DNA from 3 places in the Lysinibacillus sp. FSL L8-0312 genome. Region 1 is predicted to be linked to each of the others. Evidence: a T-box and tRNA genes for the amino acid it is inferred to sense, from the RefSeq annotation. Region 1 holds a T-box; the other regions hold tRNA genes.
The links. A T-box is a leader RNA that pairs with one kind of tRNA and senses whether it is charged. The one in region 1 lies ahead of leuS (leucine--tRNA ligase), so its partner is inferred to be a tRNA-Leu.

Region 1 (10,521 bases):
CTGCTATCTATCCTCATAGGAATTGGCGTTGCCCTAAGCTTCAATGCACTTTACGGATTAGCAACTAGCTTTATGATCTCTAGCATTTATCAATTAATGCTTCAGACCGATACTATAGAAAAAATGCCTGAACCCTAAAATATATGGAGGTCAGGCATTAGGCTGTAGTTAACTAAATATATGTCTTTTATGTTTTCGTAAATAATGATTAGGTAAAAAAATACATCCTGAATACCTTCTTCTACATCTTTAAATAACACCACTCGTACGTTTGCCACAATGGTCAGAACTTCCCAAACACGCCTATACACTTTCACTTCCCTAGTTGGTTTCCTACGTTTTCATTTACACATTGGTCATAAAATTTTAAAAACTTCACACAATAAAAAAGTGTTTTAACATGAGCTTTTCTTGTTATAGAGCTGTATTTATCGTATTCGTATGCCCTGTTGCATACTTTTTTTCTATTATCTATTGAATAACTAGCAAAAAAACTGTTATAGTGAGATTGTTTGTCTGACGTCTGACTAATTAAGATCTTTAGCTGTTCTTCTGAATTTGGAACATCAGGACAAACTATTACACATACTTATGGAGGAACTTATGAGATACTTAATATCCTTTTGTGGATTGTTACTTGTTTTTGCCCTAGCTTTATTAATGAGTAAAAACAAAAAAGAAATAAAATATAAATATATAGTGGTGATGTTAATCATCCAATTTTTATTGGCAGCTCTACTACTCAATACGACAATTGGTTTTGTTTTAATCAAAGGAATCACCAAAGTATTTGATCATTTATTGTCTTACGCAAATGCAGGGATATCATTTGTTTTTGGTGGATTAGCAAATGAAGGAGAGTCTCCGTTCTTCCTAGCTGTATTATTACCGATTGTCTTTATATCAGTCTTAATTGGGATTTTGCAGCATTTTAAAATTCTCCCTTTCTTCATGAAATGGATAGGATTACTGTTGAGTAAAGTAAGTGGAATGGGAAAATTGGAATCCTATAATGCTGTTGCTTCCGCAATGGTTGGACAATCGGAAGTATTCATTACAGTCAAAAAACAATTAGATAAGATTGCGCCACAGCGTATGTATACATTATGTGCATCCGCGATGTCGACCGTCTCGATGTCAGTTGTTGGCGCGTACATGACGATGATTGAACCAAAGTATGTCGTAACGGCGATTGTTTTAAACTTATTTGGTGGTTTTATAATTGTTTCCATCATTAATCCGTATACCGTAAAAGAAGAGGAAGATATCTTAACCATTGAAGATGAGCAGAAGCAAGCTTTCTTCCAAATGCTTGGTGAATATATTATGGATGGCTTTAAGGTAGCCATCATTGTTGGAGCCATGCTAATTGGTTTCGTAGCATTAATGGATTTAATCAATTCATTGTTTGATATGATTATCGGTGTTTCTTTCCAAGAAATATTAGGCTATATTTTTGCACCAATAGCTTTCCTAATGGGTATCCCATGGGCAGACGCTGTTTCAGCTGGTGGAATAATGGCCACTAAATTAGTAACGAATGAATTTGTTGCTATGATCAACCTTGGCGACGTCTCAGAGTCCATGAGTGAACGTACACTGGGCATTATTTCGGTATTCCTTGTATCCTTTGCCAACTTTTCATCCATCGGTATTATTTCCGGAGCAGTTAAAGGGTTGAATGAAAGACAAGGTAATGTCGTTGCTCGTTTTGGCTTAAAGTTATTGTACGGAGCCACACTTGTCAGTATCCTAACAGCTATTATTGTTGGATTGATTATTTAAACATCATCATTTGAACTGCACTCCGATAGTTATGGAGTGTAGTTTTTTAAATTATCCACTATAAACTCTTCACGAAAAATAAAAAATGTACATCACTAAAATTTCATTTAGTAATGTACATTTTAATTTATGTCTCTTTATTTAACGACAATATTGACAAGTTTGCTTGGAATAACGATAATTTTCACTAGGTTTTTTCCTGCCATATATTCTTGTACTTTTTCATCAGCAAGCGCTACTTTTTCGATATCCTCTTTTGAAGCATCTTTCGCTACGACGATTTTTGCACGGACTTTACCAGCCACTTGCACGGCAATCTCCACTTCATCATCCACAAGCTTCGTTTCATCGTATGTTGGCCATTGCTCGTAAGAAAGTGTTGAATCGTGGCCTAATAGCTGCCATAGCTCTTCTGCAATATGCGGCGCCATTGGTGCTAGCATTTTAACAAAGCCTTCCGCATACTCTGCTGGAATAACGTCAGCTTTATAGCAATCATTAATAAATACCATCATCTGTGAAATAGCTGTGTTAAAGCGGATACCTTCGTAATCCTCTGTCACTTTTTTCACTGTTTGGTGGTATGCTTTTTCAAGTGTTTGATCGTTAGACACTTGAATTTTTGATGAAATAGCACCATCTTCTTCATTAACAAATAGACGCCAAATACGATCTAAGAAACGACGTGCCCCGTCTAAACCATTTGTTGACCATGCAACAGATGCCTCTAGTGGTCCCATGAACATTTCATACAAACGTAATGTATCGGCACCATGTGATGAAATGATTTCATCTGGGTTTACAACATTACCTTTCGATTTAGACATTTTTTCATTACCTTCACCAAGAATCATACCTTGGTTAAATAATTTATGGAATGGCTCTTTCGTGTGAACAACACCTAGATCATAAAGAACTTTATGCCAGAAGCGAGCGTAAAGTAAGTGCAGTACTGCATGCTCCGCTCCTCCAATATAAATATCTACTGGTAACCAACGTTTTAGTAACTCTGGATCTGCAATCGCCTCTGTATTTGTAGGGTCGATATAGCGTAAGAAGTACCAGCTAGACCCAGCCCACTGTGGCATTGTATTTGTTTCACGGCGACCCTTTTTGCCTGTCTCTGGATCTACAACATTCACCCATTCAGCGATATTAGCTAATGGTGATTCACCAGTACCCGATGGACGGATATTATCTGTTTTTGGAAGCACTAATGGTAATTCTGATTCTGGAACAGGTGTGATCGTGCCATCTTCCCAATGAATCATTGGAATTGGTTCACCCCAGTAACGCTGACGTGAGAATAGCCAATCACGTAGTCGATAAGAAATTTTCTTCTCTCCAACGCCTTTTTGCTCTAACCATTCAATTGCTTTCGCAATGCCATCTTCTTTATTTAAACCATTAAGGAATTCAGAATTAATATGTTGACCATCACCTGTAAATGCTTCTTTGCTAATGTCCCCACCCTCAAGTACAGGAACGATGTCTAAACCAAATGCAGTCGCAAATTCATAGTCACGTTCATCATGTGCTGGCACCGCCATAATAGCACCTGTACCGTAAGACACTAACACATAGTCAGCAATCCAAATCGGCGCTTTTTTCCCGTTAATCGGATTCACGGCATAAGCACCTGTGAATACGCCTGTTTTTTCTTTTGCTAAATCTGTGCGCTCAAGATCCGATTTCATTTTCACTTTCTCTAAATATGCCTCAACAGCTTGACGTTGCTCAGCTGTCGTTATTTGTTCTACCAATTTATGTTCAGGCGCAAGTACACAATATGTAGCACCAAATAATGTATCTGGACGTGTTGTGAAGACCGTGAAGTTTTGATCTGAACCATCAATAGCAAATGTTACTTCTGCCCCTTCTGAACGACCAATCCAGTTGCGCTGCATATCTTTAATAGATTCTGGCCAATCAACTTCTTCTAGGTCGTCGATTAAACGATCAGCATACGCAGTAATTTTAAGCATCCATTGTTTCATTGGTCGACGTTCTACTGGATGCCCACCACGCTCTGATTTCCCATCAATTACTTCTTCGTTAGCCAATACCGTACCAAGCGCTGGACACCAGTTAACAGCTACTTCATCCACATAGGCTAAACCTTTTTTATAAAGCTGGATAAAAATCCATTGTGTCCATTTATAATACTCTGGATCCGTCGTGTTAATTTCGCGATCCCAATCATAACTGAATCCTAGCTCTTGAATTTGGCGTTTAAAAGTTGCAATATTTTTAGCTGTAAATTCTGCTGGGTCATTTCCTGTATCGAGTGCATATTGCTCAGCTGGTAAACCAAAAGCATCCCAGCCCATTGGATGTAATACATTGTAGCCTTGCATACGTTTAAAGCGTGATAAAATATCTGTCGCTGTATATCCTTCTGGATGTCCTACATGTAGTCCAGCGCCAGATGGGTATGGAAACATATCTAATGCAAAAAATTTAGGCTTCGCTGTTTCATTTTCAGTTTTGAATGTTTTGTTATTAGCCCAATATTGCTGCCACTTTTTTTCAATTTGTAGATGATTAAAACTCATTCTTTTTCCTCCTTCGATTGAATCATGTTGCTCTTCATCATAATTGACAAAATATTTAAAAAATAAAAAAACTCGTCCCTTTCTTATAGAAGGGACGAGAGAATTTGTACTCCCGCGGTACCACCCAAATTAGTGATTACACTCGGCTCAAGCTTCCTTAACGCGGAAGAAACGACACACGCTGTTTCACGCGGGCAGACTCAGAAGGCGAGTTCAACTTGCTTTCTTACTAGCTCCCACCAGCCGCTAGCTCTCTAAAAAGAACGACAAATTTACTATTCCTCATCACAGTCTTTACATGATATTGCATTTATTCTAATGGAAAGTATTGAAAAGCACAAGCCTTTGTTTACAGACTAACCCATTACTGAAGAATTAATTCCTTTTCTTCCTTAGATTTTGATAAATCCTTACATTCATGAAAAGCAAAATGCTGGCATCCGATGCATTTCTTTGTGTCCAAATAGCCGAGAGCCTTAGTAATCGCTTCTCCAGTATGCTGATAAAAATGATGCGCTCCAATCTTATCGTAAATACCATTGTGCTGAAGAGCTACTTTTAAATCACCTTGCACACCTGTTACCAGGATTTTACCACCCTGTGCTGTAAAGTTTTCAATAATATTGCTAAAATATGCTTCACCAGTGGAATCCATAAAGGGCACTTTCCCCATTCGCAATATCAAAACTCTTGGTTGCTGATGCAAAGTGCTTTCAATTTTTTGTTCAAACATTTGAGCAGCTCCAAAGAACAATGGTCCTTCAATTGTATACATGCTAATTTGCGGACAATCATGCTGCTGGTGAACGACATGGGGCTGTACCTTCCCACTTTTGTTTGAATGGTCTGGGAGTACCTTTGTCACAACAAGCTTTTCACTCATGCGTTTTGCAAATAATAGCACAGCTAATACAAGCCCTACTTCCACTGCTAATGTGAGACTTGTAAACACCGTTAATAAAAAGGTAATCAATAACACTAGCGAGTCACCCGATTTTAATTTCACAATATGTGAGAAATGGTGTCGTTCGCTCATATTCCAGGCTACAACCATCAATACAGGAGCCATACTTGCTAATGGAATATGAGACGCATATGGTGCTAATAGCAATAATGTAACTAAAACAAATACTCCGTGTATGATACCTGACATAGGCGATACTGCACCTGTTTTAATATTAGTTGCAGTCCGTGCAATAGCACCTGTAGCTGGAATCCCCCCGAACAAAGGCGTCACGATATTAGCAATTCCTTGACCAATCAGCTCTCGATTACTGTTATGCTTACTATTCGTCATCCCATCTGCAACGACTGCCGATAGTAGTGACTCTATGCCCCCTAGCATGGCGATGACAAACGCTGGTCCAATAAGCAGTTGTAGGCGTTCAAAGGTGATATCAGGTATAGCAAAATGAGGCAATGAATTCGGAATTTGCCCATAAGCTGTCGCGATCGTAGCAACATGTCCTGTAAAGAGGAAAGTGGCCACAAGTGTAGAAACAACAATACCTGCTAATGCTCCAGGAACCTTTGGAAAAAACTTCGGCGTCATCAGTATTGTCACAAAACAGATAACAGCCGTCAAAATACTATACATATTGGTCGTTCCAAGCTGCTTCATAATTTCTTGTATATTGGCAATAAAATACTCATGTCTTTTAACATTTGTTAACCCTAAAAAGTTGGCAATTTGACCTGTAAAAATAATAACTGCTATACCTGCTGTAAAGCCAACTGTTACAGGGCGAGGAATAAATTTAATTAAAGATCCTAACTTAAAAATGCCCATTAAGCAAAGCATAATCCCAGCCATTAATCCTGCAAGTAATAAATCCTCATAGCCATAGGTAATGACAATTCCTAATAAAATCGGTACAAACGCCCCAGTTGGCCCACCAATTTGATATTTCGATCCACCAAAAAGAGAAATAAGAATACCCGCAATACAGGCGGTATAAATCCCATATTCGGGTTTCACCCCCGATGCAATGGCAAAAGACATGGCAAGTGGAATAGCGACGATCCCAACTATAATTCCGGATAATAGATCCTTCTTGACGTGATGAACAGAATACCCTTCAAAGCGTCCTGTAAACAGTGACTTCATAGATAAATCTTCCCTTCGAAATAATAAGCAAAGCATAATTTTTCAACTTCTTTGATTTACTTATTGCCTTCGTCACCTTCATTGCTCGTCATTTCCTCTAATCTCGAAATGGTGTTAACTAAATGGTTATTGAAAATATCCTTTGCCACCCCAAGTAATTCACCAATCATCGGATCACTTAAAGAATAGTAGACTTTTTTACCTTCCTTCACACCATAAACGATATTTTTGGCGCGTAATACACTTAATTGCTGAGAAACAGCAGAACCCTCTTTCTCTAAGCAATCTTGAATCTCATTGACACTTTTCTGACCTTCTACAAGGAGTTCCAGTATTCTAATGCGTAACGGATGTGCTAATGCTTTAAAAAAATCCGCCTTAAATTGTTGTAAACCCTCTTCCATAAAAAACACCCTCCACATTACTACATATTCAAATATTTGAATATGTATGATTGTAAGCCTGTATCGATTATTTTTCAATAGCTTCAATAAAAAAAGAGCAAAACCAAGTGCTGATCACTCGTTTTTGCTCTTTTCCTTGCCCACTATTAATCTGCAACGATATTATTCTTTTTTAAAGGATAATCATAAGTTAAACATGGAATAATAGCCAACAGCACAACGACCACTAAAGTTAATACAAGAGGTATCATGCCAAATTGATCCACCATTATCCCACCGAATAATGGCCCAATCATCCGACCACCTGTCGCTGCACTATTGATAATGCCCTGATAGAATCCTTGTCGACCTTTTGGTGCGAGCTGATTCGCGATGGTTGGTAATGCTGGGGTATAGAACATTTCACCAAACGTTAAAACAAGCATCGCGGCTCCAAACATTTTAAAATCACTCGCAAAGGCGATGATTCCAAACGATAGGGCAATCAGAATTACACCAAATACGAGCTGACGCTTTAAATTGTTTTCCCATCTTTTCACAAGCGGTGCAATGAGTGGCTGACCTACAACTATAAGCAAACCATTTATTGTCCAAAGTAAACTATATTGCTTTAACCCTAAGCCTAAATCTTGAGTATAGGATGAAATAGTAGCACTCCATTGAGAATATGCAAGCCAACATAACACTGAGGATGCGCTAATAATTAACAAAGCATAGAATGGTGCTTTGTTAACAATTCGTTTACTTTCACTGACGACATTTTTAGGGGCAATACTGCCTGCCTCTAAACGTTTAAATGTAAATAAAGCAATAAAAAAGAATAAAATATACATGCCTAAATTCACTTTAAAAACATAATCAAATTGATAATCAGCCACTATACCCGCAAGAGCAGGGCCAACTGCAACACCAACATTCTGTGCCAAATAGATCGCATTAAAGGCTTTTCGTCCGCCCTCAGGCCATGCAGCCCCTGCTAATGCGAACATACTTGGAAAAACGATGCCCCCACTAAAGCCTAGTATCGTTAAAAACCACACATAATGTGGCCAACCATGCCAAATTGTTAAGCCTATTAATGAAGCAATCGTTAGCAGGATGCCAAACATAATCGCCTTATAGCCACCGATTCTATCAAATAAGTAACCACCTAATAGATTGCCCAATACTCCAGCAGCAGAGTTGAGCATTAAGACAAAACCAGCCATCGCTAAAGTTTTCCCTAAATAATCATGCATATATATGGCATTTAAAGGCCATAAAAAAGAGTTACCTGTTGTGTTCACAAGCATTCCAATAAGTAAAAACCAAACACGTTTTGGCATATGATGACCTCCATTATTTCGCCTCTCTAAATAGCTAGTTTATGCTGAAAACCTTAAAAGCACAAGAAAAATAATTTTACCCTTTTTACAAGTATGCCATCATACTTTAACTAAGTTTTAAAAGTCTTTTTCTTGTTTTCATTACAATTTTTCTTCATTGATGTAACGATCAAGCCCTTCCCCCATGACGGAACGAAAAGCACATGATAGAATAAAGCGTTAGAGGAGTGAAATAAATGACAGAAACGAATTTTCCTTTTCCTTCAGAAGGAAAAAGGTATTATACATGGAATCGCTATTTACGTGATCAATTCGGACATAAAGTATTTAAAGTCGCATTAGACGCAGGCTTTGATTGTCCAAACCGTGATGGCACAGTCGCTTTTGGTGGCTGTACATTTTGCAGTGCTGCAGGCTCTGGTGATTTTGCCGGTAATAAGGTAGATCCAATCGATGTACAATTTGCTGAAATCCGAGACAAAATGCATCAGAAATGGAAGGACGGCAAATATATGGCGTACTTCCAAGCCTATACAAATACACATGCCCCACTGCCAGTTTTAAAGGAAAAATTTGAAGCTGCTTTAGCACAAGAAGGTGTTGTTGGTCTTTCCATTGCTACTCGCCCTGATTGTTTGCCAGATGATGTCGTGGAATACTTAGCAGAGTTAAACGAGCGTACGTATTTATGGATTGAGCTTGGTCTTCAAACCGTGCATGAAAAAACAGCGAATCTGATTAATCGTGCCCATGATTATGCAACCTATGTGGAAGGCGTTGAAAAATTGCGCAAGCACGGCATACGTGTTTGCTCACATATCATTAATGGCCTGCCTCTTGAAGACTATGACATGATGATGGAAACTGCTCGAGCAGTAGCACAGCTAGATGTCCAAGGCATAAAAATCCACTTACTACATCTACTAAAAGGGACGCCAATGGTGAAGCAATATGAAAAAGGCATGTTAGAATTTTTAGATCAGGATGTCTATACAAAACTAGTAGCAGATCAATTAGAACTTCTCCCACCTGAAATGGTCATTCATCGTATTACCGGCGATGGACCGATTGATTTAATGATTGGACCAATGTGGAGCGTCAATAAATGGGAAGTATTGAATGGTATTGATGCCGAGCTTGAACGTCGTGGCAGCTGGCAAGGGAAGTTTTATAAGGCTGAGGTTACAAAATGAAACTACAACGTGTTTTACAATATGCACAGCAGCTTTTAAAGGACAGTATAGATGAGGGAGATACGGTCGTCGATGCTACTGCTGGAAACGGTCATGATACATTGTTTCTAGCACAGCTTGTGGGGGATAATGGACAAGTTTATGCCTTTGATATTCAAAAAGAAGCGGTTGATGCAACACTCCTTCGCCTTTTAGATCACGGTTTAGAACATCGTGCACTGGTCCTTAATAAAGGGCATGAAGACGTAGCACAGTATGTACACAAACCTGTAGCTGCAGCCATTTTCAACCTTGGCTATTTACCTGGCAGCAATCATGACATTATTACAAAGCCCGCTACAACGACACAAGCTATTGAGGATTTACTAAAGCTTTTGAAGGTTGGCGGCCTAATCATTCTTGTTATTTATCATGGTCATCCTGGTGGTAGGGAAGAACGAGATACGGTCATGGACTATGTTAGTAGGCTTCCACAAAAACATGTACATGTCTTAAAATACGAGTTTCTCAATCAACAAAATGATCCACCTTTCGTTATTGCGTTAGAGAAAATGAAAGAATTTCCTATTTAATACATGACATGCAAAAGGCTATCTACTAGTTTAATAGAAACTAGTAGATAGCCTTCGTCATTTACTATTTATTTTTACGTTGCTCATTATAATCAACCCAGAAATCTGCACCCTTAATGCCTAGTTTACGAGGATCAAAGACAGGGTCTTTCCCCTCTTTTTTCTGTTTCTCGTAATCTTTTAATGCTACGATAGCTGGTTTCATAATAATTAAAATAGCAAGAACGTTAATCCAAACCATTAGTCCAAGACCCACATCTCCCATTGCCCAAGCTAGGTCAGACGTACGGACTGTACCATAAAAGGCAGCAACTAAAATGGCAATTTTCGCAATCCAAATGAAAATCTTCTCCGTGCTACCTCTGAATAAATAGGCGACATTCGTTTCAGCAATATAGTAATAGGCCATAATTGTTGTAAAGGCAAAGAAGAATAACGCGATTGCTACGAATGGAGCTCCAAAACCAGGTAATGATGAATCAACTGCATATTGTGTATAAGCAGCACCTGCTTCAATACTTTTCGCAAATGTCATTTGCTCATCGCCTGCTAATCCGCCACTATTGAATTCCCCAATATG
Region 2 (10,521 bases), 610 kb from region 1:
CTATTAAAGAATAAAAGTCTTTTTCTCATCTTCATGAGTAAAAGGCTTTTTTGCTTTATGGCATAAAACATGCAATACATATGATGTGATTAAAAATCGTGAAAGGAGGTTTTGATTCTTAAACAATATGCCATATATGTACCTTCCATAATATTGAATTACTGATTTGTGTGACAAAATGGATGCTGCTGTATAGTACACAATTTCTTGGGTGGGAATTTCGGGTTTTGATTGAAGAAAACAAGGGGGAAAATCTATGGAGACAATCGTTAATACATTGGTCGATTATATTTGGGGGAATGCACTCGTATACTTAGCATTAGGTGTGGGTCTTTACTTTACCATCCTGACAAAAGCTGTTCAATTTCGTTATATTCCTGAGATGATTCGTTTATTACGTGAACGTAAAGAATCAAAAGAAGGAATCTCGTCGTTCCAAGCTTTTTGTATGGCATTGTCTGGACGAGTTGGTGTTGGTAATATCGCAGGTGTGGCTACGGCCATTGCTGCTGGTGGACCAGGCGCAGTATTTTGGATGGGTGTTATGGCATTTCTAGGGGGTGCAAGTGCATTTATAGAATCTACCCTTGCCCAATTATATAAAGAAAAGGCTGATGGTCAGTATCGTGGTGGTTCACCATACTATATCGAAAAGGGTTTAAAACTAAAAGGCTTTGCTATATTTGTTGCGTTTGTTATCTGTCTTTCATATGGTGTTCTAGTGCCTGGGATCCAGGCAAACACAATTGCCACTTCATTTAATACTGCTTTTCATATTCCACCATTTATAACAGGCGCGGTGATTGTTGTTCTTTTGGGATTAATCATATTTGGTGGTGTTAAACGTATAGCTCGTGTTGCTGACAAAATTGTTCCTATCATGGCACTTGCCTACGTCATTTTAACACTTATCATATTAGGGGCTAATGTGAGTGAAATTCCAGGTATGTTTAAACTTATTATTACAAGTGCTTTTGGTACTAATGAAATCTTTGGGGGTATAGTTGGTACTGCAATCGCCTGGGGTGTAAGACGCTCCGTATTTTCAAATGTAGCTGGAGCTGGAGAAGCAACATTTAGTTCTGCTGCTGCTGAAGTATCTCATCCTGCTAAACAAGGCTTAGTTCAGGGTTTCTCAATCTATATTGATACAATCATTGTATGTACTGCTACAGCATTAATGATTCTCATTACAGGTATGTATAACGTTACCCCTTCAGGAACAACGGCACCGTTAGTTGAAAATATCCCAGGCGTCGTGGCAGGTACTGCTTATACACAAGCAGCAGTATCTACAGTATTCCATGATTTTGGAAGTGGATTCGTGGCTATTGCCATCTTCCTCTTCGCATTCACCACTCTAATGGCATACTACTATATTGCAGAGACAACAATTGTTTATTTAGATAATAAGCTACGCTTCCCCATTTTGAAATTAGTATTAAAAATAATCTTCTTACTCGTTGTTTATGTCGGAAGTGTACAATCGGTCAGTCTTATGTGGGGGCTTGGAGATATTGGATTCGGAAGTATGAGTTATTTAAACTTTATTGCGATTGTATTATTAACCAAACCAGCCATTCAAGTTTTGCGAGATTATGATCGACAAAAAAAGGCTGGTCTCGATCCTATTTTTGATCCAAGAGAAGTTGGAATTAAAAATGCTGATTTCTGGATAGAATATAGCAACAGTCATAAACGGAAATAAAAAAACAGTCAGCATACAGCTGACTGTTTCTATTGCCTAGCGACGTCCTACTCTCACAGGGGGAAGCCCCCAACTACCATCGGCGCTAAAGAGCTTAACTTCCGTGTTCGGTATGGGAACGGGTGTGACCTCTTTGCCATCATCACTAGACTATGGTCGGCTTTCAATATACATCGCATTTCTTCGTCAGCTTCTGTCGTTCAGTCAGTCACGTACTTGAGTACGCTCCTTCCCTCTCTCCATTGCTTCCTCGAACTACTCGTATCTTGAAACCCTTCATAAAAGAAATTATTCTTTCAAAACTGGATAAACGGTTCATTGAATGGTTCAAACATTTTTGGTTAAGTCCTCGATCGATTAGTATTCGTCAGCTCCATGTGTCACCACACTTCCACCTCGAACCTATCTACCTCATCGTCTTTGAGGGATCTTACTTACTTGCGTAATGGGAAATCTCATCTTGAGGGGGGCTTCATGCTTAGATGCTTTCAGCACTTATCCCGTCCACACATAGCTACCCAGCGATGCCTTTGGCAAGACAACTGGTACACCAGCGGTGTGTCCATCCCGGTCCTCTCGTACTAAGGACAGCTCCTCTCAAATTTCCTACGCCCACGACGGATAGGGACCGAACTGTCTCACGACGTTCTGAACCCAGCTCGCGTACCGCTTTAATGGGCGAACAGCCCAACCCTTGGGACCGACTACAGCCCCAGGATGCGATGAGCCGACATCGAGGTGCCAAACCTCCCCGTCGATGTGGACTCTTGGGGGAGATAAGCCTGTTATCCCCGGGGTAGCTTTTATCCGTTGAGCGATGGCCCTTCCATGCGGAACCACCGGATCACTAAGCCCGTCTTTCGACCCTGCTCGACTTGTAGGTCTCGCAGTCAAGCTCCCTTGTGCCTTTACACTCTACGAATGATTTCCAACCATTCTGAGGGAACCTTTGGGCGCCTCCGTTACCTTTTAGGAGGCGACCGCCCCAGTCAAACTGTCCGCCTGACACTGTCTCCTGCCCCGCTAAGGGGCATGGGTTAGAATTTCAATACAACCAGGGTAGTATCCCACCGACGCCTCCTTCGAAGCTGGCGCTCCGAGATCTCTGGCTCCTACCTATCCTGTACAAGTTGTACCAAAATTCAATATCAGGCTACAGTAAAGCTCCACGGGGTCTTTCCGTCCTGTCGCGGGTAACCTGCATCTTCACAGGTACTATAATTTCACCGAGTCTCTCGTTGAGACAGTGCCCAGATCGTTACGCCTTTCGTGCGGGTCGGAACTTACCCGACAAGGAATTTCGCTACCTTAGGACCGTTATAGTTACGGCCGCCGTTTACTGGGGCTTCAATTCGCAGCTTCGCTTGCGCTAACCACTCCTCTTAACCTTCCAGCACCGGGCAGGCGTCAGCCCCTATACGTCACCTTACGGTTTTGCAGAGACCTGTGTTTTTGCTAAACAGTCGCCTGGGCCTATTCACTGCGGCTCTCATGCGCTTGCACGCTCAAGAGCACCCCTTCTCCCGAAGTTACGGGGTCATTTTGCCGAGTTCCTTAACGAGAGTTCTCTCGCACACCTTAGGATTCTCTCCTCGACTACCTGTGTCGGTTTGCGGTACGGGCACCTCTCACCTCGATAGAGGCTTTTCTTGGCAGTGTGAAATCAGGAACTTCGTCCATACGGACTCGCCATCACAGCTCAACGTTACAGTGTGCGGATTTGCCTACACACACGCCTTACTGCTTGGACGCGCATAACCAACAGCGCGCTTACCCTATCCTACTGCGTCCCCCCATTTCTCAAACGGTGAGGAGGTGGTACAGGAATATCAACCTGTTGTCCATCGCCTACGCCTATCGGCCTCGGCTTAGGTCCCGACTAACCCTGAGCGGACGAGCCTTCCTCAGGAAACCTTAGTCATACGGTGGACGGGATTCTCACCCGTCTTTCGCTACTCATACCGGCATTCTCACTTCTAAGCGCTCCACCAGTCCTTCCGGTCTGACTTCAACGCACTTAGAACGCTCTCCTACCACTGACATCGTAGATGTCAATCCACAGCTTCGGTGAATCGTTTAGCCCCGATACATTTTCGGCGCAGCGTCACTCGACCAGTGAGCTATTACGCACTCTTTAAATGATGGCTGCTTCTAAGCCAACATCCTGGTTGTCTGTGCAACGCCACATCCTTTTCCACTTAACGATTACTTTGGGACCTTAGCTGGTGGTCTGGGCTGTTTCCCTTTTGACTACGGATCTTATCACTCGCAGTCTGACTCCCGTGTATAAATATCTGGCATTCGGAGTTTGTCTGAATTCGGTAAACCGGGATGGCCCCCTAGTCCAAACAGTGCTCTACCTCCAGTATTCTCATCACGAGGCTAGCCCTAAAGCTATTTCGGAGAGAACCAGCTATCTCCAAGTTCGATTGGAATTTCTCCGCTACCCACACCTCATCCCCGCACTTTTCAACGTGCGTGGGTTCGGGCCTCCAGTAAGTGTTACCTTACCTTCACCCTGGACATGGGTAGATCACCTGGTTTCGGGTCTACGACCACGTACTATTTCGCCCTATTCAGACTCGCTTTCGCTGCGGCTCCGCCTTCTAAAGCTTAACCTCGCACGTAATCGTAACTCGCCGGTTCATTCTACAAAAGGCACGCTATCACCCATTAACGGGCTCTAACTACTTGTAGGCACACGGTTTCAGGATCTCTTTCACTCCCCTTCCGGGGTGCTTTTCACCTTTCCCTCACGGTACTGGTTCACTATCGGTCACTAGGTAGTATTTAGCCTTGGGAGATGGTCCTCCCGGATTCCGACGGAATTTCACGTGTTCCGCCGTACTCAGGATCCACTCAGGAGAGAACGAACTTTCGACTACAGGGCTTTTACCTGCTCTGGCGGACCTTTCCAAGTCGCTTCATCTAACTCGCTCTTTTGTAACTCCGTATTGAGTGTCCTACAACCCCAAGAGGCAAGCCTCTTGGTTTGGGCTCTTCCCGTTTCGCTCGCCGCTACTCAGGGAATCGATTTTTCTTTCTCTTCCTCCAGGTACTTAGATGTTTCAGTTCCCTGGGTCTGCCTTCAAGACGCTATGTATTCACGTCAAGATACTACGCGATTAAACGTAGTGGGTTCCCCCATTCGGAAATCTCCGGATCAAAGCTCACTTACAGCTCCCCGAAGCATATCGGTGTTAGTGCCGTCCTTCTTCGGCTCCTAGTGCCAAGGCATTCGCCGTGCGCCCTTAATAACTTAACCAAGTTATTAAGCCTATAAAAAAACTTAAAAAATAAATGTGTTTGTTACAATTTCAATGTCGTTTTATCCAGTTTTCAAAGAACAAGTTTTGAAGCTTTTCATTCAAGAAGAATGAACCTTCAAAACTGAACGCAAAACGTAATCTTACAAACCCTAGGTTTGTATTCCGAAATAATCCTTAGAAAGGAGGTGATCCAGCCGCACCTTCCGATACGGCTACCTTGTTACGACTTCACCCCAATCATCTATCCCACCTTCGGCGGCTGGCTCCAAAAGGTTACCTCACCGACTTCGGGTGTTACAAACTCTCGTGGTGTGACGGGCGGTGTGTACAAGGCCCGGGAACGTATTCACCGCGGCATGCTGATCCGCGATTACTAGCGATTCCGGCTTCATGTAGGCGAGTTGCAGCCTACAATCCGAACTGAGAACGACTTTATCGGATTAGCTCCCTCTCGCGAGTTGGCAACCGTTTGTATCGTCCATTGTAGCACGTGTGTAGCCCAGGTCATAAGGGGCATGATGATTTGACGTCATCCCCACCTTCCTCCGGTTTGTCACCGGCAGTCACCTTAGAGTGCCCAACTAAATGATGGCAACTAAGATCAAGGGTTGCGCTCGTTGCGGGACTTAACCCAACATCTCACGACACGAGCTGACGACAACCATGCACCACCTGTCACCGTTGCCCCCGAAGGGGAAACTATATCTCTACAGTGGTCAACGGGATGTCAAGACCTGGTAAGGTTCTTCGCGTTGCTTCGAATTAAACCACATGCTCCACCGCTTGTGCGGGCCCCCGTCAATTCCTTTGAGTTTCAGTCTTGCGACCGTACTCCCCAGGCGGAGTGCTTAATGCGTTAGCTGCAGCACTAAGGGGCGGAAACCCCCTAACACTTAGCACTCATCGTTTACGGCGTGGACTACCAGGGTATCTAATCCTGTTTGCTCCCCACGCTTTCGCGCCTCAGTGTCAGTTACAGACCAGATAGTCGCCTTCGCCACTGGTGTTCCTCCAAATCTCTACGCATTTCACCGCTACACTTGGAATTCCACTATCCTCTTCTGCACTCAAGTCTCCCAGTTTCCAATGACCCTCCACGGTTGAGCCGTGGGCTTTCACATCAGACTTAAGAAACCACCTGCGCGCGCTTTACGCCCAATAATTCCGGACAACGCTTGCCACCTACGTATTACCGCGGCTGCTGGCACGTAGTTAGCCGTGGCTTTCTAATAAGGTACCGTCAAGGTACAGCCAGTTACTACTGTACTTGTTCTTCCCTTACAACAGAGTTTTACGAACCGAAATCCTTCTTCACTCACGCGGCGTTGCTCCATCAGGCTTTCGCCCATTGTGGAAGATTCCCTACTGCTGCCTCCCGTAGGAGTCTGGGCCGTGTCTCAGTCCCAGTGTGGCCGATCACCCTCTCAGGTCGGCTACGCATCGTCGCCTTGGTGAGCCGTTACCTCACCAACTAGCTAATGCGCCGCGGGCCCATCCTATAGCGACAGCCGAAACCGTCTTTTAGTGTTTCACCATGAGGTGAAACAGATTATTCGGTATTAGCCCCGGTTTCCCGGAGTTATCCCAAACTATAAGGTAGGTTGCCCACGTGTTACTCACCCGTCCGCCGCTAACGTCGAAGGAGCAAGCTCCTTCTCTGTTCGCTCGACTTGCATGTATTAGGCACGCCGCCAGCGTTCGTCCTGAGCCAGGATCAAACTCTCCATAAAAGAAATTTGAATAGCTCAAATTGTTTTGCTGGCATCAATTTTGATGTCCAAAATTTTGTTTCGTTCACTAACCAAAGCTAGTTACTGAAAACTTTATTGATTACGTTTTGCTTGTTCAGTTTTCAAGGTTCATATCATTGTCTCTTCGGACAACTTCTTTAGTCTATCAGACAACCGGAAAGTTGTCAACACTTTTTTGGAGCGGGTGATGAGAATCGAACTCACGACATCAGCTTGGAAGGCTGAGGTTTTACCATTAAACTACACCCGCATAATATGATTTATAAATTGGCGCGCCCGGCAGGAGTCGAACCCACAACCTTCTGATCCGTAGTCAGACGCTCTATCCAATTGAGCTACGGGCGCATATAAGAATATAAAATTAATTGACTTGGTGCGGCCGAGAGGACTTGAACCTCCACGGGGTTGCCCCCACTAGGCCCTCAACCTAGCGCGTCTGCCGTTCCGCCACGACCGCATTCAATCAGTAACTTTCTCATTATACTACAAGGATCTGAGAAGTCAATGTTTTTTCCTAAAAAGATGAGCCATGAAGGACTCGAACCTTCGACCCTCTGATTAAAAGTCAGATGCTCTACCAACTGAGCTAATGGCTCAAATTAAGAAATGAATGGCTGGGGTACTAGGATTCGAACCTAGGCATGACGGAATCAAAATCCGTTGCCTTACCGCTTGGCTATACCCCAAAAAGTGGCGGTCCCGACCGGGATCGAACCGGCGATCTCCTGCGTGACAGGCAGGCATGTTAACCGCTACACCACGGGACCAATAAATAGTATTAATTAAATTATGAAGAAATGACCCCTACGGGATTCGAACCCGTGTTACCGCCGTGAAAGGGCGGTGTCTTAACCACTTGACCAAGGGGCCATGGCTCCGAAGGCAGGACTCGAACCTGCGACAACCTGATTAACAGTCAGGTGCTACTACCAACTGAGCTACTTCGGAATACTATGTTTTGCTGTCGTCGTTATCTTGTCGACTTTTACTATTATAGGGACAACTCAACAAAACGTCAACTATTTTTTTATAATTTTTTATTCCACTAGTATTAGCCTACCCAAACACTTACTACAGCAATACTTCTCAACATTCATTTTTATTTTCCGTACATATAGTTGTTGGCAATTGACACAAGTATAAGTATGACGATGATGTCTTTTAGTTGTAGCTTTAGGGGGTTGTAAAACTGAGCAAAATCGAGGTGCATTTACTTTTCTTAATAGCTCTCGAAAATCTTTATCTCGATGTTGATACCCTTTACCTTCAATATGTAAATGATAATGACATAATTCATGGAGTACAATACCTTCAATCTCTCTATAGCCATATAACTCATAGGCTTTCGGGTTTATCTCAATATTATGAGATTGTAAAAGATATCGTCCACCAGTTGAACGTAATCTAGCATTAAAGTAGGCCTGATGCTGAAAAGGTTTTTGAAAGCTTTCCAAGGATAAGCTGTGAACAAGTTGTTGTAACTCCTCATTGTTCATATATTAATCACCTCTAACAACAAGAATACCACACTGTGTAGTATAGACAGTGTGGTAAATATTTATTACTTAAATTATAATGTTTGATTTTTAGGCGGAAGCATTGTTAAAGAAATACGCCCTTTATTGACATCTATTTGTTCTACCCATACTGTGACAATATCACCTAATGCAACAACTTCTAATGGATGTTTAATGCGTTTGTTTTGTAATTTAGATATATGCACCAACCCGTCTTGCTTTACGCCAATATCAACAAACGCTCCAAAGTCCACCACATTTCTCACTGTGCCTTGCAGTTCCATACCTACTTTTAAATCTTCCATTTTTAATACATCTGTTTTAAGCAAAGGCTGTGGGAAAGCATCACGTGGGTCACGACTTGGTTTCATTAAAGTATCCACAATATCTTGAATAGTCACAACACCTATGCCCAGCACGCTACTTAAATTTTGAATATCTAAAGCTGCAATAGCTTCTTCGGCTTTCGGCGTCCCTAGCTCTTTTTTATCAATTTGAGCTTCTGCTAATATTTGTTCAGCTAAATCATAGCTCTCTGGGTGAATACCTGTAGCATCGAACGGATTTTTTGCTTCAGGGACACGTAAGAAGCCGATAGCTTGTTCATACGTTTTAGCACCTAGCCTTGGAATCTTCTTTAATTGTGCACGTGTAGAAAATTGACCATTTTCTTCTCGCATCTTCACGATATTCTCTGCAACTGTTTTGGATAAACCAGAAACGTATTGTAAGAGTGAAGAAGAAGCCGTGTTTACATCAACCCCTACTTTGTTAACAGCAGTTTCTACTATAAAAGTTAGTGATTCATTTAATTTTTTTTGAGAAACATCATGCTGATACTGACCTACACCAACCGCTTTAGGTTCAATTTTCACTAACTCCGATAAAGGATCTTGTAAGCGGCGTGCAATGGACACAGCACTACGCTGCTCAACCTGTAAATCGGGAAATTCAGCCCGTGCAATATCTGACGCTGAATAAACAGATGCTCCCGCTTCGTTGACAATAACATACGCAACATCAGTAGTAAGTTCATTTAGTACATCTGCAATAAATTGTTCTGTTTCACGCGATGCTGTACCATTACCAATTGCAATTATGCTTATTGGATATTTTTCTAAAATTCCTTTCACAGTAGCTTTCGCTTTTGCTACATCTGGTTTAGGAGGATGTGGATAAATAGCTGTAACCTCTAACATTTTCCCCGTTTCATCTACAACTGCTAACTTACAACCTGTGCGGTAAGCTGGGTCAACCCCCAATACATATTTCCCTTTCATAGGTGGCTGCAGTAATAAATTACGTAAATTCTCAGAGAAAATATGAATTGCTTGTGTTTCAGCTTTCTCTGTCAATTCGTTTCGTAATTCTCTTTCAATCGAAGGCTGAATTAAACGTTTGTACGAATCTTCAATTGCCAGTTTTACTTCTGCAATTGCAGGAGATGAGCCAATTGCAGGTATCCATTCCTTCCACATAATCATCAAAACTCTGTCTACTGGCACTTGGATTGAAACCTTTAAAACTTCCTCTTTTTCTCCACGGTTGATCGCTAAGATGCGATGCGGAACGATGCGATTAACAGGTTCTTCATACTCGTAATACATTTCAAAAACATTTTTTTCATCGATCTCAGCATTTTTTACAGTCGTTACAAGGACTCCATCTTTCCATGAATAGGCGCGGATTTTTTCACGAATCGCAGCATCATCCGCAAAACGTTCTGCTAAAATATCTCGTGCGCCCATTAGTGCTTCTTCTGTATTGGCAACCTGTTCATTATCCACAAAACCAACCGCTAGCTGCTCTAATGCGTCATTACTAAACGCCAAGAGAAGTTCTGCAAGAGGTTCTAATCCTTTTTCTTTGGCAATCGTCGCCTTTGTACGTCTTTTTTGCTTGTAAGGTCTATATAAATCCTCTACCCGCTGTAAGACGGTTGCAGCAAGTATGGCTTTTTCTAATTCTGGTGTAAGTTTTTCTTGCTCTCGGATTAATCGAATAACCTCTTCTTTCCGTTGTTCAAGTTGCTGTATGTAGTGATAACGATCCTCCACAGCTTTAATTTGCACCTCGTCGAGAGAGCCCGTTGCTTCCTTTCGATAACGTGCAATAAATGGTACCGTATTTCCCTCTTCTAATAACTTAATAACAGCATCTACTTGCCCTGGTTTGACTACAACATCCTTTGCAATGAGCTGTAACATTTGCTTTTGTTCCACATCATCACTACCTTTTTCTTTTCATTTTACCATTACACCTTACTAAAAATGCAA
Region 3 (10,521 bases), 1.2 Mb from region 1:
TATTCGTATTCATAGATCCTATATTGTAAATATACATTTCATAAAAAAAATGGCCCGAGATCTAACATCAAATTTTATTATTACATTAACCGATGGAAGTGAATTGCCAGTGAGTCAATCCTATATCAATAATCTTCGAAGTGCTCTTGAATTTTAAGTGCGAAGACTGTCTTTTATCTGGATTTAACGATTATTTTTGTACCGAAAGCAAAGAATCACTCCTCTCTAGGGGATAATCATTGCTTACTTTGTTGCTATTTTCAGCAGATGTTCACATGTGATGAATCAAGCTAAATCATCAAGCGGATGTCACAGATTTTGAAGAAGAATTTTTCTAATGAGCTTGAAAAATCTAACTAGAAGAACCAAAAAAGACCAGAGAAATTATTCTCTGGTCTTTCACAATTGCCTAGCGACGTCCTACTCTCACAGGGGGAAGCCCCCAACTACCATCGGCGCTAAAGAGCTTAACTTCCGTGTTCGGTATGGGAACGGGTGTGACCTCTTTGCCATCATCACTAGACTATGGTCGGCTTTCAATATACATCGCATTTCTTCGTCAGCTTCTGTCGTTCAGTCAGTCACGTACTTGAGTACGCTCCTTTCCTCTCTCCATTGCTTCCTCGAACTACTCGTATCTTGAAACCCTTCATAAAAGAAATTATTCTTTCAAAACTGGATAAACGTGCATTGAATGGTTCAAACGTTTTGGTTAAGTCCTCGATCGATTAGTATTCGTCAGCTCCATGTGTCACCACACTTCCACCTCGAACCTATCTACCTCATCGTCTTTGAGGGATCTTACTTACTTGCGTAATGGGAAATCTCATCTTGAGGGGGGCTTCATGCTTAGATGCTTTCAGCACTTATCCCGTCCACACATAGCTACCCAGCGATGCCTTTGGCAAGACAACTGGTACACCAGCGGTGTGTCCATCCCGGTCCTCTCGTACTAAGGACAGCTCCTCTCAAATTTCCTACGCCCACGACGGATAGGGACCGAACTGTCTCACGACGTTCTGAACCCAGCTCGCGTACCGCTTTAATGGGCGAACAGCCCAACCCTTGGGACCGACTACAGCCCCAGGATGCGATGAGCCGACATCGAGGTGCCAAACCTCCCCGTCGATGTGGACTCTTGGGGGAGATAAGCCTGTTATCCCCGGGGTAGCTTTTATCCGTTGAGCGATGGCCCTTCCATGCGGAACCACCGGATCACTAAGCCCGTCTTTCGACCCTGCTCGACTTGTAGGTCTCGCAGTCAAGCTCCCTTGTGCCTTTACACTCTACGAATGATTTCCAACCATTCTGAGGGAACCTTTGGGCGCCTCCGTTACCTTTTAGGAGGCGACCGCCCCAGTCAAACTGTCCGCCTGACACTGTCTCCTGCCCCGCTAAGGGGCATGGGTTAGAATTTCAATACAACCAGGGTAGTATCCCACCGACGCCTCCTTCGAAGCTGGCGCTCCGAGATCTCTGGCTCCTACCTATCCTGTACAAGTTGTACCAAAATTCAATATCAGGCTACAGTAAAGCTCCACGGGGTCTTTCCGTCCTGTCGCGGGTAACCTGCATCTTCACAGGTACTATAATTTCACCGAGTCTCTCGTTGAGACAGTGCCCAGATCGTTACGCCTTTCGTGCGGGTCGGAACTTACCCGACAAGGAATTTCGCTACCTTAGGACCGTTATAGTTACGGCCGCCGTTTACTGGGGCTTCAATTCGCAGCTTCGCTTGCGCTAACCACTCCTCTTAACCTTCCAGCACCGGGCAGGCGTCAGCCCCTATACGTCACCTTACGGTTTTGCAGAGACCTGTGTTTTTGCTAAACAGTCGCCTGGGCCTATTCACTGCGGCTCTCATGCGCTTGCACGCTCAAGAGCACCCCTTCTCCCGAAGTTACGGGGTCATTTTGCCGAGTTCCTTAACGAGAGTTCTCTCGCACACCTTAGGATTCTCTCCTCGACTACCTGTGTCGGTTTGCGGTACGGGCACCTCTCACCTCGATAGAGGCTTTTCTTGGCAGTGTGAAATCAGGAACTTCGTCCATACGGACTCGCCATCACAGCTCAACGTTACAGTGTGCGGATTTGCCTACACACACGCCTTACTGCTTGGACGCGCATAACCAACAGCGCGCTTACCCTATCCTACTGCGTCCCCCCATTTCTCAAACGGTGAGGAGGTGGTACAGGAATATCAACCTGTTGTCCATCGCCTACGCCTATCGGCCTCGGCTTAGGTCCCGACTAACCCTGAGCGGACGAGCCTTCCTCAGGAAACCTTAGTCATACGGTGGACGGGATTCTCACCCGTCTTTCGCTACTCATACCGGCATTCTCACTTCTAAGCGCTCCACCAGTCCTTCCGGTCTGACTTCAACGCACTTAGAACGCTCTCCTACCACTGACATCGTAGATGTCAATCCACAGCTTCGGTGAATCGTTTAGCCCCGATACATTTTCGGCGCAGCGTCACTCGACCAGTGAGCTATTACGCACTCTTTAAATGATGGCTGCTTCTAAGCCAACATCCTGGTTGTCTGTGCAACGCCACATCCTTTTCCACTTAACGATTACTTTGGGACCTTAGCTGGTGGTCTGGGCTGTTTCCCTTTTGACTACGGATCTTATCACTCGCAGTCTGACTCCCGTGTATAAATATCTGGCATTCGGAGTTTGTCTGAATTCGGTAAACCGGGATGGCCCCCTAGTCCAAACAGTGCTCTACCTCCAGTATTCTCATCACGAGGCTAGCCCTAAAGCTATTTCGGAGAGAACCAGCTATCTCCAAGTTCGATTGGAATTTCTCCGCTACCCACACCTCATCCCCGCACTTTTCAACGTGCGTGGGTTCGGGCCTCCAGTAAGTGTTACCTTACCTTCACCCTGGACATGGGTAGATCACCTGGTTTCGGGTCTACGACCACGTACTATTTCGCCCTATTCAGACTCGCTTTCGCTGCGGCTCCGCCTTCTAAAGCTTAACCTCGCACGTAATCGTAACTCGCCGGTTCATTCTACAAAAGGCACGCTATCACCCATTAACGGGCTCTAACTACTTGTAGGCACACGGTTTCAGGATCTCTTTCACTCCCCTTCCGGGGTGCTTTTCACCTTTCCCTCACGGTACTGGTTCACTATCGGTCACTAGGTAGTATTTAGCCTTGGGAGATGGTCCTCCCGGATTCCGACGGAATTTCACGTGTTCCGCCGTACTCAGGATCCACTCAGGAGAGAACGAACTTTCGACTACAGGGCTTTTACCTGCTCTGGCGGACCTTTCCAAGTCGCTTCATCTAACTCGCTCTTTTGTAACTCCGTATTGAGTGTCCTACAACCCCAAGAGGCAAGCCTCTTGGTTTGGGCTCTTCCCGTTTCGCTCGCCGCTACTCAGGGAATCGATTTTTCTTTCTCTTCCTCCAGGTACTTAGATGTTTCAGTTCCCTGGGTCTGCCTTCAAGACGCTATGTATTCACGTCAAGATACTACGCGATTAAACGTAGTGGGTTCCCCCATTCGGAAATCTCCGGATCAAAGCTCACTTACAGCTCCCCGAAGCATATCGGTGTTAGTGCCGTCCTTCTTCGGCTCCTAGTGCCAAGGCATTCGCCGTGCGCCCTTAATAACTTAACCAAGTTATTAAGCCTATAAAAAAACTTAAAAAATAAATGTGTTTGTTACAATTTCAATGTCGTTTTATCCAGTTTTCAAAGAACAAAGCTACTGCCTGCTTCTACATCTCGCAGCTTTGCGACGAAAGCGTAGCGACAGGAGCACATAATTAGAAGTAATTCATTCAGAAGAATAAACCTTCAAAACTGAACGCAAAACGTAATCTTACAAACCCTAGGTTTGTATTCCGAAATAATCCTTAGAAAGGAGGTGATCCAGCCGCACCTTCCGATACGGCTACCTTGTTACGACTTCACCCCAATCATCTATCCCACCTTCGGCGGCTGGCTCCAAAAGGTTACCTCACCGACTTCGGGTGTTACAAACTCTCGTGGTGTGACGGGCGGTGTGTACAAGGCCCGGGAACGTATTCACCGCGGCATGCTGATCCGCGATTACTAGCGATTCCGGCTTCATGTAGGCGAGTTGCAGCCTACAATCCGAACTGAGAACGACTTTATCGGATTAGCTCCCTCTCGCGAGTTGGCAACCGTTTGTATCGTCCATTGTAGCACGTGTGTAGCCCAGGTCATAAGGGGCATGATGATTTGACGTCATCCCCACCTTCCTCCGGTTTGTCACCGGCAGTCACCTTAGAGTGCCCAACTAAATGATGGCAACTAAGATCAAGGGTTGCGCTCGTTGCGGGACTTAACCCAACATCTCACGACACGAGCTGACGACAACCATGCACCACCTGTCACCGTTGCCCCCGAAGGGGAAACTATATCTCTACAGTGGTCAACGGGATGTCAAGACCTGGTAAGGTTCTTCGCGTTGCTTCGAATTAAACCACATGCTCCACCGCTTGTGCGGGCCCCCGTCAATTCCTTTGAGTTTCAGTCTTGCGACCGTACTCCCCAGGCGGAGTGCTTAATGCGTTAGCTGCAGCACTAAGGGGCGGAAACCCCCTAACACTTAGCACTCATCGTTTACGGCGTGGACTACCAGGGTATCTAATCCTGTTTGCTCCCCACGCTTTCGCGCCTCAGTGTCAGTTACAGACCAGATAGTCGCCTTCGCCACTGGTGTTCCTCCAAATCTCTACGCATTTCACCGCTACACTTGGAATTCCACTATCCTCTTCTGCACTCAAGTCTCCCAGTTTCCAATGACCCTCCACGGTTGAGCCGTGGGCTTTCACATCAGACTTAAGAAACCACCTGCGCGCGCTTTACGCCCAATAATTCCGGACAACGCTTGCCACCTACGTATTACCGCGGCTGCTGGCACGTAGTTAGCCGTGGCTTTCTAATAAGGTACCGTCAAGGTACAGCCAGTTACTACTGTACTTGTTCTTCCCTTACAACAGAGTTTTACGAACCGAAATCCTTCTTCACTCACGCGGCGTTGCTCCATCAGGCTTTCGCCCATTGTGGAAGATTCCCTACTGCTGCCTCCCGTAGGAGTCTGGGCCGTGTCTCAGTCCCAGTGTGGCCGATCACCCTCTCAGGTCGGCTACGCATCGTCGCCTTGGTGAGCCGTTACCTCACCAACTAGCTAATGCGCCGCGGGCCCATCCTATAGCGACAGCCGAAACCGTCTTTTAGTGTTTCACCATGAGGTGAAACAGATTATTCGGTATTAGCCCCGGTTTCCCGGAGTTATCCCAAACTATAAGGTAGGTTGCCCACGTGTTACTCACCCGTCCGCCGCTAACGTCGAAGGAGCAAGCTCCTTCTCTGTTCGCTCGACTTGCATGTATTAGGCACGCCGCCAGCGTTCGTCCTGAGCCAGGATCAAACTCTCCATAAAAGAAATTTGAATAGCTCAAATTGTTTTGCTGGCATCATTTTGATGTCCAAAATTTTGTTTTGTTCACTAACCAAGGTTAGTTACTAAAAACTTTATTGATTACGTTTTGCTTGTTCAGTTTTCAAGGTTCATTTAATAAATCGAATTGGTGGAGCCTAGCGGGATCGAACCGCTGACCTCCTGCGTGCAAGGCAGGCGCTCTCCCAGCTGAGCTAAGGCCCCATATATTTTTAGGAAATGGTCGGGAAGACAGGATTCGAACCTGCGACCCCTTGGTCCCAAACCAAGTGCTCTACCAAGCTGAGCTACTTCCCGTTCTTTTTTGGCGCGCCCGACAGGAGTCGAACCCATAACCTTCTGATCCGTAGTCAGACGCTCTATCCAATTGAGCTACGGGCGCATTAAAAATGGTGCCGAGGACCGGAATCGAACCGGTACGGTAGTCACCTACCGCAGGATTTTAAGTCCTGTGCGTCTGCCAGTTCCGCCACCCCGGCACATTTGGAGCGGAAGACGAGGTTCGAACTCGCGACCCCCACCTTGGCAAGGTGGTGTTCTACCACTGAACTACTTCCGCATGTGCATAAGTTTTTTTATCTGGCAATGAAATAATGGTGCGGGTGAAGGGAGTCGAACCCCCACGCCTTGCGGCGCTAGATCCTAAGTCTAGTGCGTCTGCCAATTCCGCCACACCCGCTTATTATTATTTAAAAATGGTGAGCCATGAAGGACTCGAACCTTCGACCCTCTGATTAAAAGTCAGATGCTCTACCAACTGAGCTAATGGCTCTAAAAAAATGGTGCCGGCTATAGGAATCGAACCCACGACCTACTGATTACAAGTCAGTTGCTCTACCTGCTGAGCTAAACCGGCATATGGTGGAGGATGACGGGCTCGAACCGCCGACCCTCTGCTTGTAAGGCAGATGCTCTCCCAGCTGAGCTAATCCTCCTGGGTATTATGCCTAGCGACGTCCTACTCTCACAGGGGGAAGCCCCCAACTACCATCGGCGCTAAAGAGCTTAACTTCCGTGTTCGGTATGGGAACGGGTGTGACCTCTTTGCCATCATCACTAGACTTTTAAAAGACAAGATTTATTATAACTTATTTCGTTATAAATGCAAGCTTTTTTTAAACTTTCTTGTTCTTTCAAAACTGGATAAACGGTTCATTGAATGGTTCAAACATTTTTGGTTAAGTCCTCGATCGATTAGTATTCGTCAGCTCCATGTGTCACCACACTTCCACCTCGAACCTATCTACCTCATCGTCTTTGAGGGATCTTACTTACTTGCGTAATGGGAAATCTCATCTTGAGGGGGGCTTCATGCTTAGATGCTTTCAGCACTTATCCCGTCCACACATAGCTACCCAGCGATGCCTTTGGCAAGACAACTGGTACACCAGCGGTGTGTCCATCCCGGTCCTCTCGTACTAAGGACAGCTCCTCTCAAATTTCCTACGCCCACGACGGATAGGGACCGAACTGTCTCACGACGTTCTGAACCCAGCTCGCGTACCGCTTTAATGGGCGAACAGCCCAACCCTTGGGACCGACTACAGCCCCAGGATGCGATGAGCCGACATCGAGGTGCCAAACCTCCCCGTCGATGTGGACTCTTGGGGGAGATAAGCCTGTTATCCCCGGGGTAGCTTTTATCCGTTGAGCGATGGCCCTTCCATGCGGAACCACCGGATCACTAAGCCCGTCTTTCGACCCTGCTCGACTTGTAGGTCTCGCAGTCAAGCTCCCTTGTGCCTTTACACTCTACGAATGATTTCCAACCATTCTGAGGGAACCTTTGGGCGCCTCCGTTACCTTTTAGGAGGCGACCGCCCCAGTCAAACTGTCCGCCTGACACTGTCTCCTGCCCCGCTAAGGGGCATGGGTTAGAATTTCAATACAACCAGGGTAGTATCCCACCGACGCCTCCTTCGAAGCTGGCGCTCCGAGATCTCTGGCTCCTACCTATCCTGTACAAGTTGTACCAAAATTCAATATCAGGCTACAGTAAAGCTCCACGGGGTCTTTCCGTCCTGTCGCGGGTAACCTGCATCTTCACAGGTACTATAATTTCACCGAGTCTCTCGTTGAGACAGTGCCCAGATCGTTACGCCTTTCGTGCGGGTCGGAACTTACCCGACAAGGAATTTCGCTACCTTAGGACCGTTATAGTTACGGCCGCCGTTTACTGGGGCTTCAATTCGCAGCTTCGCTTGCGCTAACCACTCCTCTTAACCTTCCAGCACCGGGCAGGCGTCAGCCCCTATACGTCACCTTACGGTTTTGCAGAGACCTGTGTTTTTGCTAAACAGTCGCCTGGGCCTATTCACTGCGGCTCTCATGCGCTTGCACGCTCAAGAGCACCCCTTCTCCCGAAGTTACGGGGTCATTTTGCCGAGTTCCTTAACGAGAGTTCTCTCGCACACCTTAGGATTCTCTCCTCGACTACCTGTGTCGGTTTGCGGTACGGGCACCTCTCACCTCGATAGAGGCTTTTCTTGGCAGTGTGAAATCAGGAACTTCGTCCATACGGACTCGCCATCACAGCTCAACGTTACAGTGTGCGGATTTGCCTACACACACGCCTTACTGCTTGGACGCGCATAACCAACAGCGCGCTTACCCTATCCTACTGCGTCCCCCCATTTCTCAAACGGTGAGGAGGTGGTACAGGAATATCAACCTGTTGTCCATCGCCTACGCCTATCGGCCTCGGCTTAGGTCCCGACTAACCCTGAGCGGACGAGCCTTCCTCAGGAAACCTTAGTCATACGGTGGACGGGATTCTCACCCGTCTTTCGCTACTCATACCGGCATTCTCACTTCTAAGCGCTCCACCAGTCCTTCCGGTCTGACTTCAACGCACTTAGAACGCTCTCCTACCACTGACATCGTAGATGTCAATCCACAGCTTCGGTGAATCGTTTAGCCCCGATACATTTTCGGCGCAGCGTCACTCGACCAGTGAGCTATTACGCACTCTTTAAATGATGGCTGCTTCTAAGCCAACATCCTGGTTGTCTGTGCAACGCCACATCCTTTTCCACTTAACGATTACTTTGGGACCTTAGCTGGTGGTCTGGGCTGTTTCCCTTTTGACTACGGATCTTATCACTCGCAGTCTGACTCCCGTGTATAAATATCTGGCATTCGGAGTTTGTCTGAATTCGGTAAACCGGGATGGCCCCCTAGTCCAAACAGTGCTCTACCTCCAGTATTCTCATCACGAGGCTAGCCCTAAAGCTATTTCGGAGAGAACCAGCTATCTCCAAGTTCGATTGGAATTTCTCCGCTACCCACACCTCATCCCCGCACTTTTCAACGTGCGTGGGTTCGGGCCTCCAGTAAGTGTTACCTTACCTTCACCCTGGACATGGGTAGATCACCTGGTTTCGGGTCTACGACCACGTACTATTTCGCCCTATTCAGACTCGCTTTCGCTGCGGCTCCGCCTTCTAAAGCTTAACCTCGCACGTAATCGTAACTCGCCGGTTCATTCTACAAAAGGCACGCTATCACCCATTAACGGGCTCTAACTACTTGTAGGCACACGGTTTCAGGATCTCTTTCACTCCCCTTCCGGGGTGCTTTTCACCTTTCCCTCACGGTACTGGTTCACTATCGGTCACTAGGTAGTATTTAGCCTTGGGAGATGGTCCTCCCGGATTCCGACGGAATTTCACGTGTTCCGCCGTACTCAGGATCCACTCAGGAGAGAACGAACTTTCGACTACAGGGCTTTTACCTGCTCTGGCGGACCTTTCCAAGTCGCTTCATCTAACTCGCTCTTTTGTAACTCCGTATTGAGTGTCCTACAACCCCAAGAGGCAAGCCTCTTGGTTTGGGCTCTTCCCGTTTCGCTCGCCGCTACTCAGGGAATCGATTTTTCTTTCTCTTCCTCCAGGTACTTAGATGTTTCAGTTCCCTGGGTCTGCCTTCAAGACGCTATGTATTCACGTCAAGATACTACGCGATTAAACGTAGTGGGTTCCCCCATTCGGAAATCTCCGGATCAAAGCTCACTTACAGCTCCCCGAAGCATATCGGTGTTAGTGCCGTCCTTCTTCGGCTCCTAGTGCCAAGGCATTCGCCGTGCGCCCTTAATAACTTAACCTAACGGCTTTCAATACACATCACATTTCGTTGTCAGCTTCACTCGTTCAATCAGTCACGTACTCAAGTACGTTCCTTCATTCACTCGATTGCTTCCTAGAACTGCTCGTGTCTTGAAACCCTTTTAATGTTATTAAGCCTATAAAAAAACTTAAAAAATAAATGTGTTTGTTACAATTTCAATGTCGTTTTATCCAGTTTTCAAAGAACAAAGATTGGTGGAGCCTAGCGGGATCGAACCGCTGACCTCCTGCGTGCAAGGCAGGCGCTCTCCCAGCTGAGCTAAGGCCCCAAGAGGTATATATGGTGGGCCTAAATGGACTCGAACCATCGACCTCACGCTTATCAGGCGTGCGCTCTAACCAGCTGAGCTATAGGCCCTCTTGGAAGTTTTATATTATTTAATAAACCTTCAAAACTGAACGCAAAACGTAATCTTACAAACCCTAGGTTTGTATTCCGAAATAATCCTTAGAAAGGAGGTGATCCAGCCGCACCTTCCGATACGGCTACCTTGTTACGACTTCACCCCAATCATCTATCCCACCTTCGGCGGCTGGCTCCAAAAGGTTACCTCACCGACTTCGGGTGTTACAAACTCTCGTGGTGTGACGGGCGGTGTGTACAAGGCCCGGGAACGTATTCACCGCGGCATGCTGATCCGCGATTACTAGCGATTCCGGCTTCATGTAGGCGAGTTGCAGCCTACAATCCGAACTGAGAACGACTTTATCGGATTAGCTCCCTCTCGCGAGTTGGCAACCGTTTGTATCGTCCATTGTAGCACGTGTGTAGCCCAGGTCATAAGGGGCATGATGATTTGACGTCATCCCCACCTTCCTCCGGTTTGTCACCGGCAGTCACCTTAGAGTGCCCAACTAAATGATGGCAACTAAGATCAAGGGTTGCGCTCGTTGCGGGACTTAACCCAACATCTCACGACACGAGCTGACGACAACCATGCACCACCTG

Region 2: it encodes a tRNA-Leu, which carries the amino acid that the T-box ahead of leuS (leucine--tRNA ligase) is inferred to sense. The anticodon was not compared.
Region 3: it encodes a tRNA-Leu, which carries the amino acid that the T-box ahead of leuS (leucine--tRNA ligase) is inferred to sense. The anticodon was not compared.

Annotation. Positions count from the first base shown of each region.
Region 1 is NZ_JBBOOV010000001.1:2,100,912-2,111,432, forward strand. Features, by position in the region: gene MHI22_RS10490 (permease) at 1-138, shown strand, start outside; gene MHI22_RS10495 (NupC/NupG family nucleoside CNT transporter) at 604-1,785, shown strand; gene leuS (leucine--tRNA ligase) at 1,923-4,340, opposite strand; T-box leader at 4,428-4,638, opposite strand; gene MHI22_RS10505 (SulP family inorganic anion transporter) at 4,705-6,447, opposite strand; gene MHI22_RS10510 (ArsR/SmtB family transcription factor) at 6,504-6,851, opposite strand; gene MHI22_RS10515 (MDR family MFS transporter) at 6,998-8,176, opposite strand; gene MHI22_RS10520 (TIGR01212 family radical SAM protein) at 8,413-9,369, shown strand; gene MHI22_RS10525 (class I SAM-dependent methyltransferase) at 9,366-9,941, shown strand; gene MHI22_RS10530 (alanine/glycine:cation symporter family protein) at 10,006-10,521, opposite strand, start outside.
Region 2 is NZ_JBBOOV010000001.1:2,707,930-2,718,450, forward strand. Features, by position in the region: gene MHI22_RS13630 (alanine/glycine:cation symporter family protein) at 257-1,708, shown strand; rRNA gene rrf (5S ribosomal RNA) at 1,743-1,858, opposite strand; rRNA gene MHI22_RS13640 (23S ribosomal RNA) at 2,046-4,973, opposite strand; rRNA gene MHI22_RS13645 (16S ribosomal RNA) at 5,156-6,707, opposite strand; tRNA gene MHI22_RS13650 (tRNA-Gly) at 6,905-6,978, opposite strand; tRNA gene MHI22_RS13655 (tRNA-Arg) at 6,997-7,073, opposite strand; tRNA gene MHI22_RS13660 (tRNA-Leu) at 7,100-7,185, opposite strand; tRNA gene MHI22_RS13665 (tRNA-Lys) at 7,252-7,324, opposite strand; tRNA gene MHI22_RS13670 (tRNA-Gln) at 7,340-7,414, opposite strand; tRNA gene MHI22_RS13675 (tRNA-Asp) at 7,420-7,495, opposite strand; tRNA gene MHI22_RS13680 (tRNA-Glu) at 7,527-7,598, opposite strand; tRNA gene MHI22_RS13685 (tRNA-Asn) at 7,600-7,676, opposite strand; gene MHI22_RS13690 (SprT family protein) at 7,766-8,224, opposite strand; gene MHI22_RS13695 (Tex family protein) at 8,299-10,467, opposite strand.
Region 3 is NZ_JBBOOV010000001.1:3,311,335-3,321,855, reverse strand. Features, by position in the region: gene MHI22_RS16820 (LytTR family DNA-binding domain-containing protein) at 1-157, shown strand, start outside; rRNA gene rrf (5S ribosomal RNA) at 408-523, opposite strand; rRNA gene MHI22_RS16810 (23S ribosomal RNA) at 709-3,636, opposite strand; rRNA gene MHI22_RS16805 (16S ribosomal RNA) at 3,879-5,430, opposite strand; tRNA gene MHI22_RS16800 (tRNA-Ala) at 5,577-5,652, opposite strand; tRNA gene MHI22_RS16795 (tRNA-Pro) at 5,669-5,745, opposite strand; tRNA gene MHI22_RS16790 (tRNA-Arg) at 5,754-5,830, opposite strand; tRNA gene MHI22_RS16785 (tRNA-Leu) at 5,839-5,927, opposite strand; tRNA gene MHI22_RS16780 (tRNA-Gly) at 5,933-6,007, opposite strand; tRNA gene MHI22_RS16775 (tRNA-Leu) at 6,043-6,127, opposite strand; tRNA gene MHI22_RS16770 (tRNA-Lys) at 6,145-6,220, opposite strand; tRNA gene MHI22_RS16765 (tRNA-Thr) at 6,229-6,304, opposite strand; tRNA gene MHI22_RS16760 (tRNA-Val) at 6,308-6,383, opposite strand; rRNA gene rrf (5S ribosomal RNA) at 6,394-6,509, opposite strand; rRNA gene MHI22_RS16750 (23S ribosomal RNA) at 6,623-9,550, opposite strand; tRNA gene MHI22_RS16745 (tRNA-Ala) at 9,766-9,841, opposite strand; tRNA gene MHI22_RS16740 (tRNA-Ile) at 9,854-9,930, opposite strand; rRNA gene MHI22_RS16735 (16S ribosomal RNA) at 10,025-10,521, opposite strand, start outside.